DNA from 4 places in the Pseudoduganella lutea genome. Region 4 is predicted to be linked to each of the others. Evidence: riboswitches for the same ligand, from Rfam matches in the RefSeq annotation. Region 4 holds a riboswitch; each other region holds the start of a gene.
What was found. Region 4 has a riboswitch for cobalamin ahead of EWM63_RS03065 (cobaltochelatase subunit CobN). Riboswitches for the same ligand answer to the same signal wherever they lie in the genome.

Region 1: another riboswitch for cobalamin. It lies ahead of EWM63_RS09205 (TonB-dependent receptor domain-containing protein); the one in region 4 lies ahead of EWM63_RS03065 (cobaltochelatase subunit CobN).
Region 2: another riboswitch for cobalamin. It lies ahead of EWM63_RS25180 (TonB-dependent receptor); the one in region 4 lies ahead of EWM63_RS03065 (cobaltochelatase subunit CobN).
Region 3: another riboswitch for cobalamin. It lies ahead of EWM63_RS03740 (energy-coupling factor ABC transporter permease); the one in region 4 lies ahead of EWM63_RS03065 (cobaltochelatase subunit CobN).

What each region holds. Positions count from the first base shown of each region.
Region 1 is NZ_CP035913.1:2,174,800-2,180,107, reverse strand. Features, by position in the region: gene EWM63_RS09205 (TonB-dependent receptor domain-containing protein) at 1-1,678, opposite strand, end outside; cobalamin riboswitch at 1,750-1,980, opposite strand; gene EWM63_RS09200 (histidine phosphatase family protein) at 2,014-2,559, opposite strand; gene EWM63_RS09195 (adenosylcobinamide-GDP ribazoletransferase) at 2,550-3,314, opposite strand; gene cobT (nicotinate-nucleotide--dimethylbenzimidazole phosphoribosyltransferase) at 3,317-4,348, opposite strand; gene EWM63_RS09185 (response regulator transcription factor) at 4,392-5,075, shown strand; gene EWM63_RS09180 (sensor histidine kinase) at 5,068-5,308, shown strand, end outside.
Region 2 is NZ_CP035913.1:5,943,058-5,948,365, forward strand. Features, by position in the region: gene EWM63_RS32125 (DUF2231 domain-containing protein) at 1-566, opposite strand, end outside; gene EWM63_RS25175 (TonB-dependent receptor domain-containing protein) at 712-2,772, shown strand; cobalamin riboswitch at 2,873-3,093, shown strand; gene EWM63_RS25180 (TonB-dependent receptor) at 3,209-5,257, shown strand.
Region 3 is NZ_CP035913.1:908,526-913,833, forward strand. Features, by position in the region: gene EWM63_RS03725 (energy-coupling factor ABC transporter ATP-binding protein) at 1-223, opposite strand, end outside; gene EWM63_RS03730 (CbiQ family ECF transporter T component) at 223-957, opposite strand; gene EWM63_RS03735 (energy-coupling factor ABC transporter substrate-binding protein) at 951-1,274, opposite strand; gene EWM63_RS03740 (energy-coupling factor ABC transporter permease) at 1,271-1,951, opposite strand; cobalamin riboswitch at 2,065-2,274, opposite strand; gene EWM63_RS03745 (VWA domain-containing protein) at 2,359-3,672, opposite strand; gene EWM63_RS03750 (TadE/TadG family type IV pilus assembly protein) at 3,672-4,289, opposite strand; gene EWM63_RS03755 (TadE/TadG family type IV pilus assembly protein) at 4,286-4,750, opposite strand; gene EWM63_RS03760 (sensor histidine kinase) at 4,888-5,308, shown strand, end outside.
Region 4 is NZ_CP035913.1:736,192-741,499, reverse strand. Features, by position in the region: gene EWM63_RS03070 (DUF3526 domain-containing protein) at 1-578, shown strand, start outside; cobalamin riboswitch at 615-832, shown strand; gene EWM63_RS03065 (cobaltochelatase subunit CobN) at 901-5,292, shown strand; gene EWM63_RS03060 (MotA/TolQ/ExbB proton channel family protein) at 5,289-5,308, shown strand, end outside.

The DNA.
Region 1 (5,308 bases), 1.4 Mb from region 4:
CGGGCAGGCGGTTGCGGTTGGCCGCGTCGTCGAAACGGCTCGACGACAGTTGCAGCTCCACGCCCCCGCGCACGGCGCCCAGGTCGTATTCGGCCACGAAGTTGGCGTGGCGCTTGGCGCGGCGCTGCAGGCGCTTGCCGGTGGTCTCGTCCTTCGGGTCCTGGAAGTCGGCATTGGCGATCAGCAGCAGGTTGCCCATCTGGCGCTCGGCCGACAGCGACACGCCTTCCAGCAGCGCCTCGTTGATGTTGTAGGCGCAGCCGTATGGGTAGCCGGCGTAAGGGCAGGGGTTGGTGTTCAGCAGCAGGTTGTCCAGCTTGTTGCGGTAGTACACGGCACCCAGTTTCGTGGTGCCGTCGTCGTAGCGCAGGCCCGCTTCGGCGTTGCGGCCTTCTTCCGGCTTGTTGTCCTCGTTGCCGTAGCTCGGGTAGTACAGTTCGTTGAACGACGGTGCGCGGAAGCTAGTAGCGAAGCTGGCTTCGGCGCGCAGCGCACTGGTGAAGCGGTAGCCGTAGCCGATCGAGCCAGTGGTCTTCGAGCCGTATTCCGAGTTGTTATCGTGACGCACGCCCACGTTGGCCAGGTGCGCGCCACGCTTCAGGCTGTAGTTGGCGGCAAACGCGTTGGTGTGGCGCGCGCGGTTCAGGGCGGCGGTCGAGCCGTCGAGTTCTTCCTTGCGGTGTTCGTACAGCACTTGCAGGTTGTCGCTGCCGATGCGGAAATCGTTCTGCACCGTGAACGTGCTGGTCGTGGTGTCGATCTGGCTGGAACCGAACGGACCCACGTCATAGAATGAACCGGACTTGTCGCGCGACTGCGAAGCCTGCACCAGCATCGTCCAGAAGGGCAGGAACTGGTTGCGGGCGTAGATGCCCACATTGCTCACCTTTTGCGTGCTGTAGGCATCGAAGTTCGCGTCGTCGTAGTCCGATTCGGTATCGGTGTACAGGAACATGGCGCCCAGTTCGTGGCCGGGGGCCAGCTTGTAGGCCACCTGGCCGGCCGCGCTCTTGCGATCGTAGCCATCGTCGTCGGGATCGAAGCTGGAACTGGGCCGGCGCGTGGCCGAGAAGCCGTCCGAACGCTCCTTCGAGACGGAGAACGCGTAGCTCAACTGGTTCGTGCCGCCGGAAACGGAGGCATCGGCTGCGAACATTTTATCGCTGCCGCCGCCGACCGAAGCACTGATGGATGGCGCGCCTTCGCCTTTTTTCGTGAACAGCTGGATCACGCCGCCGATCGCATCGGCGCCGTACAGCGTGGACAGCGGGCCGTACACGATCTCGATACGGTCGATGGCCGACAATGGAATACCGTTCCAGCTGGCCGAGCCGGTCGAGGCGGAGGCGATGCGGATGCCGTCCACCAGCACCACGCTCTGGTTGCCGTTCGCGCCGCGAATGAACACGTTCGACGCGGCGCCGGGGCCGCCGTTGCGGGTAACTTCGAGGCCGCGCTGGCGCTGCAGCAGTTCGGTGATGGAGCCGGCGCCGGAGTTGGCGATCTGCTCGGCCGTGATCGTGACGGTATCGCTGATCACTTCGCTGGCCAGCTGCGGGGTGCGGGTAGCGGTGACGATGATCGAATCGATGGCGGTGGCCTGGGCGTGGGCGGCCGGCGCGGCAATGGCGAGCGCCAGCGACGCGAGCGCCGCCTGGGATGCTACGGAAGAGGTCATGGCAAATCTTTGTAAAGTAGCAACCGGCCAACGTCCCCGCAGGCCGGATTGAACAGAGCCGCACGCTGTGCGTGGCTCCACCTGGTTTGGCCGGTATCCGGGCTGGCGGGCATCACCGTCCGACCTTCCCATGCGTTTGCACAGTGGTTGTCGCGGACGGCTGCCGCGGCGAACTTCGCGCGCGGCTGCCTGCTTACCGTTGCGGGGGCAGCATACGTTGGCCGACCATGGTCAGGCTTCGTATTTCCCGTTTAACTGCGCTCGAGGACTCGAACGCGGGCACCAAAACCGCGCAATTATAAGGTATCGCGGAGGGGCCGGTATCATGAAAAGATTCAGTAAAGACCCAGGCGGTGGGTTTCGCCGTAGCCGATGCGGTGCGCCTTCGAGGCGGCGGCGAGCGCGGCCTGCCCGGCTGGCGTGCCGTCGGCCAGCGCGGCAAACAGGCGCATGGTGCCGGCATGGCAGATGACGATGGCACGCTCGGCGCCGTGCGCCCGTATCGCGTCGAGCGCGGCCGCAACGCGCAGGGCCACCTCGAACACGGTCTCGCCGCCGCCGGGCCGGTAGTGGAGCAGGTCGGCCGCCCAGGCGTCGACATCGGCGCGCGGGATATCGTTCCAGCTGCGCCCTTCCCAGCTGCCGAAATCCATCTCGGCCAGGCGGGCATCAAAAGTGACGCTGGGCGACAGCAGCCGGGCGAGGTCGGCACAGCGCCGCAGGGGGCTGGAAAAAACGGGGACATCGCCCGGCAGGCCGCCGGCACGGAGCGATGCATGCACGCGGGCCAGCTCGTCCGGATCGGCCGGCAGGTCGCTGCTGCCGTAGCAGATGCCTTCCGCCACGACCGGGCGCGGATGTCTGACGAGAATCAGTTCCATCGCGCCAGCACGCACAGGTAGAAAGCCGCTTCGGCCATCTGCTGGACCGCACCGAGGCAATCGCCCGTGTAGCCGCCAAGCCGTTGGCGCAGCTTGCGAGCAAACCACAACGTGACGAACACCATCGCCACGATGCCGAGGACGATGCCGCGCCAGTCGAGCCAGCCCAGGCCCCCGGCTGCTGCCACGGCCGGCACGCAGCACAGCGTGGCGATGGCGAACTCGGTGCCGGTCATTTGTTGCGCCATCGGCTTGGCCTTGCCCTCGGCGCGGGCATAGTCCATGCGCCAGATCAGGCTTGCCGCCATCAGCCGGGACAGCGGATGCGCTACACATAAAGCAGCGACCGTCGCGAGCGGTGAAAGGTGTGCCAGCGCGGCGCATTTGATGGCCAGCAGGAGGAGGATACCGATCGCGCCATAGGCGCCGATCCGCGAATCCTTCATGATTTCCAGCGCCCGTTCGCGCGTCAGGCCGCCCCCCATGCCGTCGCAGGTATCGGCGAAACCGTCTTCATGGAAGGCGCCGGTGAGGTAGATGCCGGCTGCGGTGGACAGCAGCACGGCGATCGCCGGCGGCAGCACTTGCGCGGCGGCCCAGTAAACGGCCGCCACGATGACGCCGACGACGAGGCCCACCAGCGGGAAGTAGCGCGAGGCGTGGTGCAGCCAGTGCGGCTCGAACCCTACCCAGCGGGGAATCGGCAGGCGCGTGAAGAATTGCAGCGCGATGAAGAACAGCCGCACCTGCAGCATGTTCAGCGCTTTCCGCTGACCTGGGCCGATGCGAACGTGGCCATGCGGTTCAGGAAATTCACCGCCGCGTGCAGCAGCGGCAGGGCGAGCGCGCTGCCGGTGCCTTCGCCCAGGCGCAGGTCCAGCTGCAGCAGCGGCTTGCCGCCGAGCGTTTCGAGCAATTGCCGGTGGCCATTCTCGTTGGAGCAGTGCGCGAACACGCAGTAGTCGAGGATCGGCGGCCGCAGCCGCGCGGCCACGAGCAGGGCGCTGGTGACGATGAAGCCGTCGATCAGCAGCACCATGCGGCGCTCGGCCGCGCGCAGCATGGCGCCAGCCATCATGGCGATCTCGAAGCCGCCGAACGTGGCCAGCACGTCCAGCGGCGCCGTCACGCCGGCATGGCGTGCGGCGGCCGCCTCGATGACGCGCGCCTTGTGCAGCACGCCTTCCGGTGTCAGCCCGGTGCCGGCGCCCACGCACGCCACGGCCGGGATGCCGGCCAGCTTGTGCATCAGCGCGGCGGCGGCCGTGGTATTGCCGATGCCCATTTCGCCGAAGCCGATCACGTTGCCCGGCAGCGTATCGACGAGCGCCGCCCCGTGTGCCAGCGCCTGTGCACACTGTTCGGCCGTCATCGCCTGCGCCACCGCGAAATTGCGTGTGCCATGGGCGATCTTGCGGTCCACGAGGCCGGGGCGGGGGCCGAAGTCGTGCGCCACGCCGGCATCGACGACCTGCAGCATGCAGCCGTTCTGCGCGGCGAACACGTTGATGGCAGCGCCGCCGGCCAGGAAGTTCTCGACCATCTGCCATGTCACATCCTGCGGGAAGGCGGAAACGCCCTCGGCCACCACGCCGTGGTCGCCCGCGAATACGAGGATGGCCGGTGCTTCGATCACCGGCGCCGTGGTGCGCTGGATGAGGCCGACCTGGTGCGCCAGCGTTTCCAGCATGCCCAGGCTGCCGGGCGGCTTGGTCTTGTTGTCGATGGCGTGCACGAGGCGTGCCGCCAGCTCGGCATCGGCCGTGGAAGCGATATTGGGCAGTTTCATGGGGGGGCGGTCCGATGGGGAAAGCGCGAATTATAATGGGGCGATGCGCATCCTCATCATTGAAGACAACCCGGATATCGTTGCCAACCTGTATGGCTTTCTCGAGCCGAAAGGGCATGTGCTCGATTCGGCGGCCAACGGTTACGGTGGGCTGGCGCTGGTTGCCCAGCACGAATACGACGCCGTGGTGCTGGATGTGATGCTGCCGGGCCTGAATGGCCTGGAGCTGTGCCAGAAGCTGCGCGGCGAGTTGCGCAAGGATCTGCCAGTGCTGATGCTGACCGCGCGCGACACGCTGGAAGACAAGGTGGCCGGCTTCGACAGCGGCGCCGACGATTACCTCGTCAAGCCGTTTTCCATGGTCGAGCTGGAAGTGCGCCTGAAAGCGCTGGTGCGGCGGGCCAGGGGCACGCATGCCGCGAACGCGGTGCTGGTGTTCGGCGACCTTGCCTTCAACACCGAAACGTTCGAGGCGAAACGTGCCGGCCGCCCGCTGGTGCTGACGAAAACCGGTTATACGATCCTGCGGCTGCTGATTCGGGAGGCGCCCAAGGTGGTGTCGCGCGAGCAGGTACTGCACGAGGTGTGGGGCGACAATCCGCCCGATACCGATGCGCTGCGCGTGCACATCCACGCCCTGCGGCAGGCGCTGGACAAGCCCTTCCCGCACCCGATGCTGCACACGATCTCGAAGATCGGCTACAAGCTCGTGGCAGCCGATGCGTAAGCAGGAACCGCAGCAGAAGGAGGAATCGCTGCGCAGGCGCATTACGCGGGCGTATCTGACGTTTGCCACCGTGTCGTCGGTATTCTTCGCGGTGATTGCCGCGCTGGCCGTCGAGGGCATCGAGGTGCGTCTCGTCGACGAGCGCCTCGAAGAAGTGGCCGCATGGGCCGGCCCGCGCCATGCGGGTGGTTTGCCGGTGGAGATGCCGGCGGGTCTCAGCTACCACGTCGAGG
Region 2 (5,308 bases), 2.3 Mb from region 4:
CGCGCACCTCCAGCCCGTGTCGCCAGCGCCCGCCATGCGGTGATGCAGGCCAGCACGGTGACGGCGATCGACAAATACAGGCCGGACGGCATGGCGGCCCAGGCATCCTTTGCGTGCACGAAGGCATCGATAAGGCCGATCACCCAGGTGGCCAGCAATAGCAAAAAATGCACCAGTGCAGGGCCTTTGCTGCCCTTCGACCGGAGTAGCGCGACCAGCGCGAAGAGCAGGGCAAAGCCGCCCAGCACCAGGGCGCCGGCGATCAGCCAGGATGCAAAATTGCTCCATTGGATCTGGTAGCTGTTGTAGTAGGCCAGGTCGCTCAAGAGCGCACCCAGGAACAGGGGAACGGTTCCCGCAAGCAGCATCGCGTGCAGCGGGCCGGGGGGCTGCCGGAAGGCAGGGGCGTCGATTGTCGGGGAGGGCATGGCAAGGTCCAGGTTGTGTCGCTTGGCCCGATCGTAGCGATTAATAGAACGCGTTGTCGCATGGTTGAGCCCGGTCGAATGGGCCGGCAAGCGGACCTGCTGGCCCGCTGCCCCTTGTTGTTCGGATCGCTGCACCATCCGCCGGCGCTCAGGGTGCCGGTGTACGGGCATTGCCACACTTTGACAAACTTTTCCGTTAGTAAATGAGTATCATTCTCATTTGCTGCTGTCGAGCAGCCATCGAGAACACCCAGTCCTTCGCCAACAAGAAAAGTTTGGATCCATGCGTCTTCCAGAAAAATACAAAAAAACCTTCAGCCGTACCCCCGTCGCCATCGCCATTCCCCTGCTGTTCGCCAGTGCGGGCGCCCTCGCACAGCGGGCCACCGAAGAGCAGCTGGCCACCGTCGTCGTCACCGCTTCCGGCTACGAGCAGAACATCCGGGATGCCGCAGCTTCGATTACCGTCATCACCGGCAGCGAAATCGCCAAGCGCTCGTACACCGACCTGGCCGACGTGCTGAAATTCGTGCCCGGCGTTTCCGTGCAGGGCACCGGCACCGAGCAGTCGATCTCGATTCGCGGCATGGGCAACGCCTACACGCTGTTCCTGGTCGATGGCCGCCCGGCGCAGGGCGGCGACACGTTCGAATTCAATGGCGGCGGCCGTGGCCAGCAGATCTCGTTCATGCCGCCGCTGGACATGATCGAACGGATCGAAGTGATCCGCGGCCCGGCGTCGGGCCTGTACGGCTCCGACGCGATGGGCGGCGTGATCAACATCATCACGAAGAAGGTCTCGAACACGTGGAAGGGCGCCGTCACGGCCGAATACGTGCATCCCGACGGCGGCAACGACGTCAACGGCGAGGCCTACAACACGAGCTTCATCGTGAACGGGCCGCTTGTCGACGACGTGCTGGGTATCCAGCTGTCGGGCGGTTTTCGCGGGACCAACGAGGGAGGCGTCATCCAGTTCGGCGACGCCACCACGGGCGACGCGGACTATAAGCAGCGCAACATCGGCGCCAAGGTCACGTGGAAGGCCGACGGCCGCAACACGCTCACGGCCGGCGGCAGCCGCACCGACACCGACCGCTGGCGAAACCCGGGCCGCTCGCTGGCCGCCACGGCGGCCGCCAGCTACCAGGGATCGACGAAGGACAACCTGTTCCTCGCGCACGATGGCCGCTACGGCAAGGTCAGTGCAAGCACCTACCTGAACTACGACGCCGCCAGCAATCCGACCACCCGCACCAGCGCGCCCAGCGGCGTGGCGCGCGGCATCGACTTCGACACGCTGACCTTGAACAGCCAGGGCACCTGGCAGGCCGGCGATGCGCACACGCTGACGGCCGGCTTCACCTACAAGAAGGAGAAGCTGGAGGACGGTGCCACGAGTGCCGTGAACGTCCATAACGCCGACACGGACGCATTCGTCACCATGGAGCGCTACCAGCTTTCCGCGTTCGCGGAAGACGAGTGGCGGCTGCGCGACGGCCTGGCGCTGACCACGAGCGCCCGCTACGACTACAACGAGCAATATGCCGGCCACTGGAGCCCGAAGGCCTACCTGGTCTACCGCGCCAGCGACGCGCTGACCGTCAAGGGCGGCGCCATCACGGGTTACAAGGCCCCGTCGCTGCGCAACGCGGCGCCCGATTTCTCCGCCACCTCCCGCGGTGGCGTGAGCATCGGCAACCCGGACCTGAAGCCGGAAACAAGCGTCAGCTATGAATTCGGCGTGGACTACGAACGCACCGACCTGGGACTCAAGGCCAGCGCCGTGGTATACCGCACCGATTTCGACGACAAGATCACGCGCTCGGCGGACTTCCTGTGCCGGCCGAACGTGCCGTGCTTCCATGGCGGGCTGGAATATCCCGCACATCAATACGGCTACAAGCAGACGATCAACGTGGACAAGGCGCGTATCCACGGAACGGAGCTCGCGCTGGACTACCGGTTCACGAACAACCTGTCGGCACGTGCGAACTACACGCTGACCGATTCCGAGCAGCTGACGGGGGCCAGCAAGGGCAGCCCGTTGAGCGACCAGCCGAAGCATGCCGCGAACCTGGGCCTGAACTACGACCCTTCGCGTGGCACGAGCCTGTGGGGCCAGGCGGCTTATACCGGCAAGTTCATCAGCACCGACCTGGCAACGGGCGCGGCCACGTCACAAAGTTATACCCTCGTCGACATGGGGATCGTGCACCGCCTGAAGCGGAACCTGACGCTGAAGTTCGGCATCTACAACGTGGCCGACAAGGAAGTCGCCAACAGCTCGAACGGCTATGTGGACGGGCGCCGTTACGCCACTGCCGTGAACTACACGTTCTGAACAGCCTCCAGCGCAGCGGGGCGCCCAGCCTCGCGTTCCAGTGACTTGCGCGAACAGCGCTTCCGGAAGGCGCTGACAAGCACCCATCCTTGCCTGTAGAATCCGCCCCCGAGTGAACGGTGTCCCGCCATCGACCGGTGGCGGGGTGAAACGGGAAGCCGGTGACGCGCGGGATCGCCATCCCGCCAGTCCGGCGCAGCCCCCGCTGCTGTAAGCCTGACGACCCGCCCCGACGCCACTGCGCTGCTCACACAGCGCGGGAAGGCAGGGCCGGGGAGGACGACGGCAAGCCAGAAGACCGGCCGGTCACGAAAAGAAGGCAGGGCACGGGGTGTGGCCTTGCCGTCGATCGTTTGTTTTCCCGTGCTGGCAAGCCATCGCGTGGCTGATGCCGCGTGCGGCGCACCTGCACGGCATATGCTTGCCGACCCAGTTCATGAAAATTCATCCGCTTCACACCAGGCTCCTGCCTGCCGCCCTTGCCGTCATGTCGTTTGCCGCCCATGCGGACGATCCGCCATTCCAGCGCGTGCTGGTCGAAGGTTCCCGTATCAGCCAGCTTGGCGAGGCCGACTCCGCCGCCGCCGGCACGGTCACCCAGAGCCAGCTGCAAGCCCGCACCACGTACCGGCCCGGCGAACTGCTGGAAGCCACGCCGGGCCTGGTGGTGAGCCAGCACAGCGGGGAGGGCAAGGCCAACCAGTTCTACCTGCGCGGCTTCAATCTCGACCACGGTACCGACCTGCGCACGGCCGTCGACGGCATGCCCGTCAACCAGCGCAGCCATGCGCACGGGCAGGGCTGGACCGACCTGAATTTCGTGATCCCCGAACTGGCCGGCCGGCTCGACTACCGGAAAGGCCCGTACTCGGCGACGGCGGGCGACTTCGCTTCCGCGGGCGCCACCGAGCTCACTTACGTCAACCGGCTCACGTCCGGCATTGCCAACATCACGGCCGGCCAGAACGGCTACGGCCGCGCGCTGATTGCCGCGTCGCCGGAACTCGGCAACGGCACCGTACTGGTCGGCCTGGAGGCGATGCACAACGATGGTCCGTTCACCCGCGGCGACAACTACCGCAAGGTCAACGGCGTGCTGCGCTACAGCGAAGGTTTCGAGAACAACGGCTACTCCATCACCGCCATGGCCTACCGCGCCAAGTGGCACGCCACCGACCAGATCCCGCAGCGGGCCGTCGATGCCGGCACGCTGGGCCGCTTCGATGCGATCGACCCCACCGACGGCGGCAGTGCGCACCGCTACAGCCTGTCGGGCAAGTGGCAGCGCAGCGACGACGACAACAGTGCCAGGGTATCGGCCTATGTGATCGCGAACCGGTTGGCACTGTTCTCGAACTTCACCTATTTCCTCGACGATCCCGTCAACGGCGACCAGTTCGCCCAGCCGGACCGCCGCGTGACATCCGGCTTCGACGCCAGCTATTCCTGGCACCATCACCGGGCCGACGTCGCATCGACGACCACCGTGGGCATCACCGCGCAGAACGACAACATCCACAACGGCCTGTATCGCACGCGGGCGCGCCAGGTGACCGGCACCACGCGCGAAGACCACATCGTCGAGACCAGCGGCGCCCTGTTCGTTGAAAACCAGACCCGCTGGAACGCCACGTTCCGCACGGTGGCGGGTCTGCGGGCGGACCGCTACCGCTTCGACGTCCACGGCGACAACGCCGCCAATGCCGGCACCGCCAGCGACGGCATCCTCTCGCCCAGCGTCAGCCTGGTCTTCGGGCCCTGGGCGCGCACCGAGTTCTATGTCAACGCCGGTACGGGCTTCCACAGCAACGACGCGCGTGGCACCGTGATCGCGGTCGATCCGAAGACCGGCGAACCGGCCGACAGGGTCACGCCGCTGGCCCGCACGCGCGGATTGGACCTGGGCGTGCGCAGCGAGTGGGTGCCGGGGCTCCAGTCGTCGCTGTCGCTGTACCGCCTCGACATGGATTCGGAGCTGCTGTTCGTCGGCGACGCCGGCACCACCGAGGCGGGGCGGCCGAGCCGCCGCCACGGCATCGAGTTTTCCAACTACTACAAGCCGGTAAAGTGGCTGTCGCTGGATGCGGATCTCGCCTACGCGCGGGCGCGCTTCCGCAACGCGGACCCGGCGGGCGACCGTATCCCGGGCGCGGTCGAAGGGGTCGCGCAGTTCGCCGCGACGGTCACGCCGACCGGGCCCTGGTCCGGCGCGCTGCGCCTGCGCTGGTTCGGCCCGCGCCCGCTGGTCGAGGACAACAGCGTGCGCTCAAAGGCCACGACAACGCTGAACGGCCGCATCGGCTACCGCATCGGCAAGGCCACCCACGTGGAACTGGAAGCGTTCAACCTGGCCAACCGGCGCGCGTCGGCGATCGATTATTTCTACGAATCGCGGCTTGCCGGCGAAGCGGAGGCAGTGGAAGACGTGCATTTCCACCCGGTCGAGTCGCGTTCGTTCCGGGTATCGCTGACGCACCGGTTCTGACACCCCGGATCTTGCAGGCTGCGCTCGAGCCACTGGTGTCGGACACCTTCA
Region 3 (5,308 bases), 170 kb from region 4:
CGCGGCTGCCATCGACGGGCTGGCCGTCGCTGCGCAACTGCCCGGCGCCCGGCCGCAGCAAGCCGTTCAGGTGGCGCAGCACGGTGGATTTGCCGGCGCCGTTCGCACCCAGCAGCGCATGGCGCCGGCCGCGGCCGAGCGCCAGCGTGCAGCCGCGCAGGCCGGTGCCGCCATCGGGGTAGACGTGATCGACGTCGACCAGTTCAAGCACGGGATGCGCCATCACCAGCGGTCTCCCAGCGCCAGCGCGACGAGCAGCGCACCGGCCAGCAGGGCGAGCGTATTCTGGCGCCGCGCCCGTGGAAACGCGGCCGGTAGGAAGCGCAGCGTGCCGGCATACGAGCGCGCGTCCGCGGCCGTCTGCAACGCCGCCGCGCGCAGCCATACCTGCTGGGCGACGTGGCCGGCCAGCAGCCCGGATGATCGAAAGCCATGGCGCCAGCCGCGATAGCCCAGGCGCGCGCGCTGCGCATCGACCCCGTCGTCCCAGGCGCGGCGCAGCACGAACAGCATGCGGTAGCACAGCGCCATCAGGTCGAGCAGCGTTTCCGGCGTGCGCAGGCGGCGCAGCAGCGACAGCAGGTCGGGCAGCGGCGTGGTCAACGTAAAACCCAGCAGCGCGGCCAGCACGGCCAGCGCGCGACACCCCGCCTGCGCCGCCACCGGCACCATCGCGGCATGCCAGTGCCAGTCGCCATGCGCGTCGGGTCCGATCGGCATGGTGGCGCACGCCAGCAACAGGAAACCGAGGGGCGCCAGCGCCGCCGCCAGCCATGCGCGCAGCGGCACGCGCGCGCCAACCAGCGCGGCAAGGGCCAGCAGCAGCGCCAGCAATGCCAGCGTGCCGGGCCGCTGCGCGATCCATGCGGCGGCGATGCCGGCCAGCGCGAACAGCGCCTTGGCCGACGGCGCCACGCCGCGCCAGCGGTTCGCATAGGCGGTCGTTTCGATCAGCATCGGCGATCACCATCGGATTCACCGCCGGCGGCGCGGGCACGCTCGCGTCCTACCGACAGGCCGAGCCAGTAGCCGATCACGCCCGCGCCCAGCGCCGCCTGCAAGGCGAACAGCAGCGAGGCGATCTCGCCGCTGGCCGGCTCGAACACGGGCGCGAACCACGGTTGATATCCTGGCGCGATCGTGCCGATGGCCTGGCGCGCCAGCTCGTCCGCCCCGCCGAACGCCGCCTCGCCGGCAAGCCACAAAGGCAGTACCGACAGCAGCACGATCGCCGTCCATGCCAGCCACGTGCGCGGCCTCATTTGCCATCTCATGTGCGCTCCCTGGCACAGTGCGCGAACACGGGGGCATTGCGCTGCTCAGGGCCATGGAAGCGGGCGATGGCATTCACCACCAGCACCGTCAACAGTCCTTCGCTGATGGCGATGGGTACCTGGGTCAATGCAAAGATGCCGGCGAACCTGGCCAGCGAAGCGGCCATGCCGCCCACCGGGTCGGGAAACGCCCAGGCCAGCTGCAGCGATGTGGTGCCATACGTGGCCAGGTCGCCGAGACAGGCGGCGGCGAACACGGCAACGGAACGCGACATGCCCAGCGCGGCGGCGGCGCGGAACACGCCGTACGCAATGAAGGGGCCGACCACGGCCATCGAGAATACGTTGGCGCCCAGCGTCGTCACGCCGCCATGGGCGAGCAGCAGCGCCTGGAACAGCAGCACCACGAAGCCGACGGGCACCATCGCGGCGGGGCCGAACAGCAGTGCGCCGAGCCCCACGCCGGTGGGATGCGAACAGCTGCCCGTGACCGACGGCAGCTTCAGCGCGGAGAGCAGGAACGCGAATGCGGCGGCGACGCCGAACAGCATGCGCCGTTCCGGGTGCAGGCGCAGGTCGCGCGCCATCGCGCGCAGGCCCACGGCCAGGAAACAGGCGGAGACGGCCGACCAGCCCAGCGCATGCGCAGGCGGCAGGAACCCTTCCATGATATGCATTCGAAACCTCCCGTCGAATGGTCCATAAGAGCACCAGCGGGAGATGAAAAGACGGTCGAGACGGGGCCAGGCACGGCGCCGCTTCGACAGCGGCTTCCCGTCACCCCGGGGAATGGTGCTGACTTGCTTGGGCCGGTATTCTGGCTCGCCGTCATCCTTCATCCGCGCCTTCCCGCGATTAATCGCAGTGGCTAATAGGCGGAATCCGTCAGGCTTACAGCAGCGGGGGCTGCACCGGAATGGCCGCGCGTGGCGGCTTCACCGGTTTCCCGTTTAACGCCCTCCCCGAACGGGAAGAGCGCACCCAAGCGCGCATAGTAACCGAAATGCATTGCGATGGCATAGCATTTTGGTACCGCCGCTCGCGTGGTGCGAAGGCGGCGGGCACGGGGGGCGGTCGCCGCGCGTTATTTGGAAATGCGCAGGATGGCCGACGCCAGCTTGGAGAAGCATGGTGTCAGGTCGGCCTCCGTGGCCGCGTAGCAGTACATGCCGACGTTCTTGTTGGCGTTGTAGCAGCGCGATGGGCCATCGGCCACGTTGGCCATGCATTTCAGCACGGCTTCGCCCGTTTCGCCATCGGCGTTCTTGTCCTTCAGTCCTTCGCCCATGCCCAGTGTGAACACGAAGATGTTGTCATCCCGTGCCTTGGCCGCGACAGCTTCGGCCAGGTTGCGCGCGGCGTTGCCGACGTTCTGCTTGAACTTCGTTGCATCGCCGATATCCTCCACTACCGGGCGCGGCGACAGGGTCTGGACTTTCCACTCCGTGGAAGCCGTATCGACGGCGTTGTAGTACTTCGGCAGCTTCTTGAGCGTGTTCCATGCCTGGCTGCTCAGCGTGCAGGCATTGCTGACATATTCGTACTGGGCGTCCAGCCGCAAGAGCCCCACCCCGACCGAGTCGACGACACCCGGCCTGTTGCAGGTGCCGAAAGGCAGGTTGACGCCGAACGACGTGGGTGCGCCGTCCGAGAAGAACACGATCACGCGCAGGCTGGATCGGTTAAGGGGCGGGATCGCGTTCAGGTCATCGCGCGCGCGTCGCATCCCTTCGAACGACGAAGTGCCGCCGTCGAAAACAAAGCCCGAAATGGTCGACAGCATCGCGTCGCGCTGGAAGCCACGGGCCGACTTGAAGATCGGATAATCCATCACGGCACCGGAAGAAAAATGCACCAGCCCGACCCGGTCCTGCGTGACATTGAACTTGTTCAGGAAGCTCTTGGCCGATGTCCTGACCGTTGGACCTACATCGATCAGTGATCTGGACGTATCGATCACGAACGCCATGTCCAGGTCCCGGCGCACGGTCTGCGCAGAGGCGACGGGTGTCAACGATTTGAAACCCATCAGCTGCATGATCGACACGGGCATCGGCGCATCGGCCTTCACGTCGATCGTCACCTCGCCCGCGTTGAACACGACCGAGGTGCTCAGCAGCTTCGGCCTGGACATCAGATATGACGCGGGAATGTTCGCTTCAAAGAACTGCTTCGCCGCCGCCTGCGCGCTGGCCGTCTGTTCCGACTGCGTGTTCCCGGCCGTGACGGCGCGCGCCCCGGCCAGCGCGGCCGAGTCGACGGCCGCGTTCAGGCGTGCCTTGACCAGGTAGGCCAGGCCCGTGTCGATGGCGAGACCGGCCACGGCCAGCAGCACCATCATGCCCAGCGCGACCATGATGGCAACGGCGCCGCGCTGCCGTTTCAGGAGTGGAGTCATCAGAATATCGTCATCGAATACAGGTCAGGCCCGAAGGTGGGCACGTTGAACTGGCCAGTCAGCAGCATGTCGAAGTTGTAGAAGGTTTCAACCACGTACACCACCTCGCCGTCGTCCAGCTGGCCGTTCATGATGGTGGTGCCCGGCCGCGACGTGCTGCTGATGCCGGTGCACGCCGCCGTGCTCCAGGCGTTGCACGTGTACACCTTGCTGGCCGGGGCATACTGGCTGAAGTTGTAACCGAGCCCGCGTGCCTTGTCGTCCCAGCGGTACTGGTCCAGCACCACGCTGGACGCCACGCCGCTCTTGACCACGCCCATCACGCGGGTGATGTAGACCATGCCCCGCTTGTTCACGTCCAGCGGCGGCGCGCTCGCCATCAGTGCGTAGATGATGTCCTGGCTGTCCGTTTCCAACGGCATGTTGCCGCGCGCCACCAGGTTGGCCCCTTCGCGGCCGATGTTGACCATGATGATCTTGGCCTGCAGTGCGCGGGCGGCGTCGATCATGCAGAACAACAGCATCAGCAGCATCGGCAGGATCAATGCGAATTCGACGGCGGCGACGCCACGCTGGCGCGCGCGCAACGTGGCTGGGAGGTGCGGGCAAGGGATCACTCGAAGACCTCGTTGCGCATCGTTGCCGCCACGGCGAACCTGTATTTGCCGTCTGTGAATACCCGTGAGATCAGCGGTGTCGTCACCGTCCACGTGCAGTCGAGCTTGAGCACGATGATGCTGCCGGCGCCACCGAACATGGCATTGCTGTAACTTTCAGATTTGTACGATGTGCCGTTGACGGAAATGACCGGGCCCACTTTCTCGTACATGCCGAACGAGCTGTCGCGGATTTTCTGGATGACGGCCGCGTAGCGCTGCTGGCTGGCAGCGTTCGGGTCCAGGTTCTTTTGCCCGGTGATCGCATAGCGTGCGCCTTCGCGCACGGCGTACTGCATGGTCAGGGTGACGAAGAACATGAAGCCGAACTCGACCAATGCCAGCAAGACAAGAAGGAATACCGGCATCACGAACGCCATTTCGACGAGTGTGGCGCCAGATTGACGGCGTTTCGTAAACATTTGGAAAGTTTGGCCGATGGAGTCGGTTGTATGCGGTAAGCTTGAGATTCTACAATGCAACTTTCCTTCTGGTAGAGCGAGATCGCCGGAGAAATGCGCCGCTGTCGGGCCAGAACAACGAAGAATGATTTAAAGGCATGCACGAAGAGACATTGCAGCAAGCAGCGACAATCCCGTCTTTCCGGCGCCCCGCCGCGCCCGACGCAGAGGCATGGATGGTGTTCGGCATGCGGATGCTGCTGGCCGTTTCCGCCCTGCTCACGCTGTATATCGGGCCGGCCGACCTCATCGCCACGGGAGTCTGGACGTGGCTGTTCTTCCATGCCTATGTGCTGCACAGCCTGGTCCTTCTGTGCGTGGCCAGGGTGCGGGCGGGCTTCTGGCATGGCCCCGTCATCTACTGGGTCGACATTGGCTGGTATGGCCTGATGATCTACGCCACGGGCGGTGCCCCGAGCCCGTTCTTTTCGTTCTTCTTCTTTGCGATACTGGCGGCATCGTTCCAGCGCGGGTTCGACGATGGCGCCCGGCTGACGCTGGGATCGGCTGCCATGGTGA
Region 4 (5,308 bases):
GCGCGATCCCGGTGCACCAGGGCGTGGACCTGATGCTGGCCCAGCGGCAGACCGTGCATGGCGCGTGGGAAGTGCCGCGCGATGAAACGATGCGCAAGTTCGTCGCCAGCCACCCCGAATGGCGCGACAAGGCGCACGTGCCGCCGGGCTTCCACTGGAAATGGTATTTCGCGTTCCACCAGGTGGGTGACGAAAGCGTGGCGGGGCAGGTGCGCGACTACCGCGAAGGCTTGCTGGCGCGCCAGGCATGGACCGGGCGGCTCGGCTGGCTGCTGCCGGGCGTGGGAGCGCAGGCCGTGCTGCACCGCCTCGCCGATACCGACCTGCCGGCGCAGCTGGCCTACCAAGACGAGATCGCGGCCTTCCATCGCCGTATCCGCGCGTTCTACTACCCGTACCTGTTCAATGAGCGGCCGTTCGGGACGGAGGATTTCGGCAAGCGGCCGGCGTTCGCGCCGCGCGCGGCCGATCCGCTGGTGCCATGGGGCGACGTGTTCGCTGTGTTCGTACTGGCAGGCGTCGTGCTGGGCGCGGGGCTGGTGGGGCTGCGTCGCCTGCGCGTGGAGGGCGCCGACTAAATGGGGCGGTGACAGCGCGGCTTGCTTGCAGGTAGAATCCCGTCTCGAGTAAACGGTGCCCTCCCGCCTGCCGGCGCGAGGGTGAAACGGGAAGCCGGTGACGCGGGGGATCTCCATCCCCCGCCAGTCCGGCGCAGCCCCCGCTGCTGTAAGCCAGACGAACCGGTTCCACCGCCACTGTGCCGCGCACGGGAAGGCATGAGCCGGCAAGAACGATGGCAAGCCAGAAGACCGGCCGTTTGCAATGATGTGCCGGGCCCGGGGTGTGGCCTGGCCTGTTGCGTTTCACGGCCGGTTCCTACTTTTGAGCATTTCTCCATTCTTGCGCGCGCTGCTTGCGCTGCTGTGCATCCTCGCCTGCGTGCGCGGCCATGCCGCCACGCTGTTCGCCATCGTCACGGAGCGTGCCGCCCCGGTGGCGATCGAGGCGGCGCACCGCCACCTGGCCCTGCACCCGAAGGACCGCATCGTGCTGCGCACGCCGGCGCAATGGATGGCGCTGGATGAGCGCGATGTGGCACGGCTCGTCGGCGGGGCCGACACGATCCTGGCCGTTTCGCTGTTCGGCGACCCGGCCGCGCGGCTGAAGGCGGCACTGGCACGCCATGCGAAGCCACGCACGGTCGTGCTGGCGTTCAATGGCGATGCGGGCCTCAGCCTGATGAGCCGCGATGCGCAGGGCGCCATGCGCGATTTTCCCGCCGAAACGCTGCGTGACCTGTCCACCGAGACGCCGCCGGCGGCGGCATTGCAGGCCGCGCAGGCGCATCCGGCGGCGCCGGGCTGGCTGGCCGCGCGCCGCGTATGGCAGGCCGGCGGCGTCGACAATACCGCGGCGCTGTTTGCGCACCGCCTCCATCCCGCCAGGCCGCTGGCCGCCCCGCAACCGGAACCGACGCTGCGCGTGCGCGTGGGGCGGCGCGAACTGCTTGACGCCGCCGCGTGGGGCAATGGCGCTCAGTTGGGGTTGAAGGCGCAGGCCGCCGTGGTGGTGCTGGACCTGTCGAACATGGATGGCGCCGTGCCGGCCGCCGTGTGTGCGCGCATCGAAGCGGCTGGCCAGCCCTGCGTGCAGGTCCTCACGCGGTGGGGCGGCGCGTCGCGCGAGGCGCTGGAGCGGCTGCCTGAACTGCTCGCCCCGGCGCGGCCGGCGGCGCTCGTGGTGCTCCAGGATTTCGTGGTGGGCGCGGCGGAAGGGCGCGAAGCCGTCGCCGAGGCGCTGAAATGCCTCGATATTCCCGTGTTCAAGGGCATACGGCTGTCCGACCGCACGGCGCTGCAATGGCGCCTGTCGCCGGACGGCCTGCCGCCGGACTCCGTGCAATACCGCGTGGCGTTGCCGGAACTGCAGGGCATCGGCCAGCCGATCGTGGTGGCCGCGCTGGGCAATGCGCAGCGGGACAAGGCGACCGGCATCGAGAACCGGCCGCCGGTCATGCTCGACGCGGAAGCGGAACGGCTGGCGGCCCGCGTCGTGCGCTGGCTGGCGCTGCGCGACAAGCCCAACCGCGACAAGCGCGTGGCGCTGATCTACTACAACCACCCGCCGGGTCGCCAGAACATCGGTGCCGACAACCTGGACGTGCCGGCCTCGCTGTTCGACATGCTCCATGCGCTCAAGGATGCCGGCTATACCGTGGGCGAACTGCCCGCATCGCCGGAAGCGCTGCTGGACCGGATCATGGCGCATGGGGTCAACCTGCCGGAAGACCGGGCCGCCCTGCGCGAACTGGCCGGCACCGTCAATACCGTGAGCGCGGCCGACTACGGCAAGTGGTTCGCCACGCTGTCGCCGCGCGTGCAGAACGAGATGACGAGCGGCCTGCTGGGGCGCCTGCATGCGGACGTGCTGGAGGCCGAGAAAGCCGGCGAGTGGGTGCTGGGCCGCAAGCAGGTGGACGTGATCGTCAAGGAGCTGCAGCACCTCGTCGAGGGGGCCGACCACCCGCAGCGGGAAGCGGCGATAAGCGACCTGGCGGCGCTGGGCGACGGCTACCGCGCCTGCCTGGACGTGCGCGCGCCGCGCCGCTGCAAGGCGTTGGCGCCGCTTGCGAGCAAGCTCGCCGGCTACGGCATCGAAGGCCTGAAAGGGTGGGGCAACGCGCCAGGCAGGATCATGGTCGACTCGGGGAAAATGCTGGTGCCGGGACTCGTGTTCGGCAACGTCTTCATCGGCCCGCAACCGCCGCGCGGCTGGGAAGTGGACGAGGAACTGCTGCACGCGAACACCAGCATCACGCCGCCGCACCAGTACCTGGGCTTCTACCACTGGGTGCGCGACCGCTTCAAGGCCGACGCGCTGGTGCACGTGGGGCGCCACTCCACCTATGAATTCCTGCCGGGCAAAGCGGTCGGCCTGGCAAGCGACGATTATCCCAGCCTGATTGCCGGCGACCTGCCGGGCATCTATCCGTACATCGTGGACGGCGTCGGCGAAGGCACGCAGGCCAAGCGGCGCGGGCTGGCCGTGATCGTCGATCACCTGACGCCGCCGCTGGCCAGCACGCCGCTGTACGACGACCTGCTGGCACTGCGCCAGGTGGTGGAAAGCTACGAGGCGGCGAACTCCGAATCGCTGAAGACGCAGGCGGCCAGCCTGATGCGCGAACGCGTGGTGGCGCTGAACCTGAAGGCGGAACTGGAAGCATCGATGGCCGACGTGCTGGCGGTGCGCGGCATCGGCTACGACGCGGCCGACGACGATCTGCTGGCGCACGAGATCGGCCATTACCTGACGAAGCTGCAGGAGAAATTCATGCCGCACGGGCTGCACATCTTCGGACGGCCGTGGAAGAAGGACTCGATCGACCTGATGCTCGCGTCGATGAAGAAGGGGGGCGTCGACGGCCAGGAAGTGAGCGCAGAGGTCGCCGCGAAGCTGACCGCTTCGCCGCGCCTGGAGATGCGGGCCTTGCTGGCGGGGCTCGACGGCCGCTACATCGAACCCGGCAAGGGGAACGACCCGCTGCGCTCGCCCGAGGCGCTGCCGACGGGGCGCAATTTCCATGCGGTCGATGGCGACATCCTGCCCACGAAGCTCGGCTACCAGCTCGGCGCGAACCTGGCGGACAAGGCGATCGCCCGCGCGCGAGGGGACGCGAAAGCGGCGCAGGGCAGCGAAGGCATCATCCTGTGGGCCTCTGACGCGGTGCGCGACGAAGGCGTGATGGTGGCGTTCGCGCTGGCGATGATGGGGGCGGAGCCCGTGTGGAATGCGCGCGGCATCGTCACCGGCGTGCAGCTGAAACCGGGGGCGCCGCGGCGCGACGCGCTGGTGACCACGTCCGGCCTGTTCCGCGACCTGTACCCGAACCTGATCCGGCTCATCGACCGCGCCGGCCGGCTGGCGCTCGCCGCATCGGCCGATACGCTGGTGGCGCAGGATCCTGCACTGCGCGAAGCGCTGGAAGCCGCGCTGGCACCACTCGGCGGTGCCGCGTGGGGTGACGAACCGGTGGCGGGCAATCGCGTGGCCGGCGAATGGCTGACCCGCCACCGCGCACTGGTACGCGCGGGCCTGCCGGTGGCGGAAGCGGGGCGGGGCGCCGCGCAGCGCGTGTTCGGCGATGCGCCGGGCGCCTATGGCACGGGTGTGAACCGCCTGACCGAGCGCTCCGGCGCATGGCGCGAGCGCGATGACATCGGTGCCGCCTACCGCAACCGCATGGGGCATGCGTATGGCCTCGACGGCAGCGGCGAAGCGCAGCATGCGGCCTTCGACGCGGCGCTGGACGGCATCGCCCGCACCTACCACGGCCGCGCCAGCAACCTGTACGGCCTGCTGGACAACAACGACGCGTTCGATTACCTGGGCGGCCTGTCGCTGGCCGTCGAAGGGCGCACCGGCCGCGTGCCGGACGCGCTGATCCTGCAGCATGCGCAGCCCGGCCGGGCGGATGTGGAACCGCTGGCGGCCGCATTGCTGGGCGAGCTGCGCGGCCGTTTCCTGAACCCGGCATGGCTGAAACCCCTGATGGGTCATGGTTATGCAGGGGCACGCACGATGGGCCAGGAATTCCTGGAAAACCTGTGGGGCTGGCAGGTAACGCGCCCGGACCTCGTCAAGGACTGGGCGTGGGATGAAGTGAAGTCCGTCTACTTCGACGACCGGCACGGGCTCGGCCTGCCGCAATTCCTCGGCCAGCGCCACAATGCGCACGTGAAGGCGCACATGCTGGCGATCTTCATGGTCGCCGCCGAAAAGGGCTTCTGGAAGACCGACCCGGAAACGATCAAGCGCATGGGCGGCGAGCTGGCAAGGCTCGTTGCCGCCAACGGCCTGCCCGGCAGCGGCCACACGGCGCCCGACCACCCGATGTGGACCTGGCTTTCCCCGCAGCTGGACAGCGCCGACGCGCAGGCGCTCGGCGCCACGCTGGCCAAGGCGCGCGGCGACCTGTTGCCTGCCGTCACGAATGTCGATGGCAAGGCTGATGTCCCCGGCAGTGCGGACACAGCCCGCACGACGCAAATTCCGCAGCAGCCGCAGTCAAAGCCTGAAGGCGCGGCCGACGACAAGACTGACGACGCCGCCCTGGCCGCCGCGGCGCCTGCCTTGCGCGCCTACGAACTGCATGAGCCGGCCGCCGCCGTGGCGCCGGCCGGCATCACCGTCGCGCGACTGCTGGCCTGCCTGGCCGTTCTTGCGGCCCTGTTCGCGGCGGGCCTGTGGCGCGGCCGCGCCGTACCTCAACCTTCAAGGAGCTTCACATGATCGAACCCCATTCCTT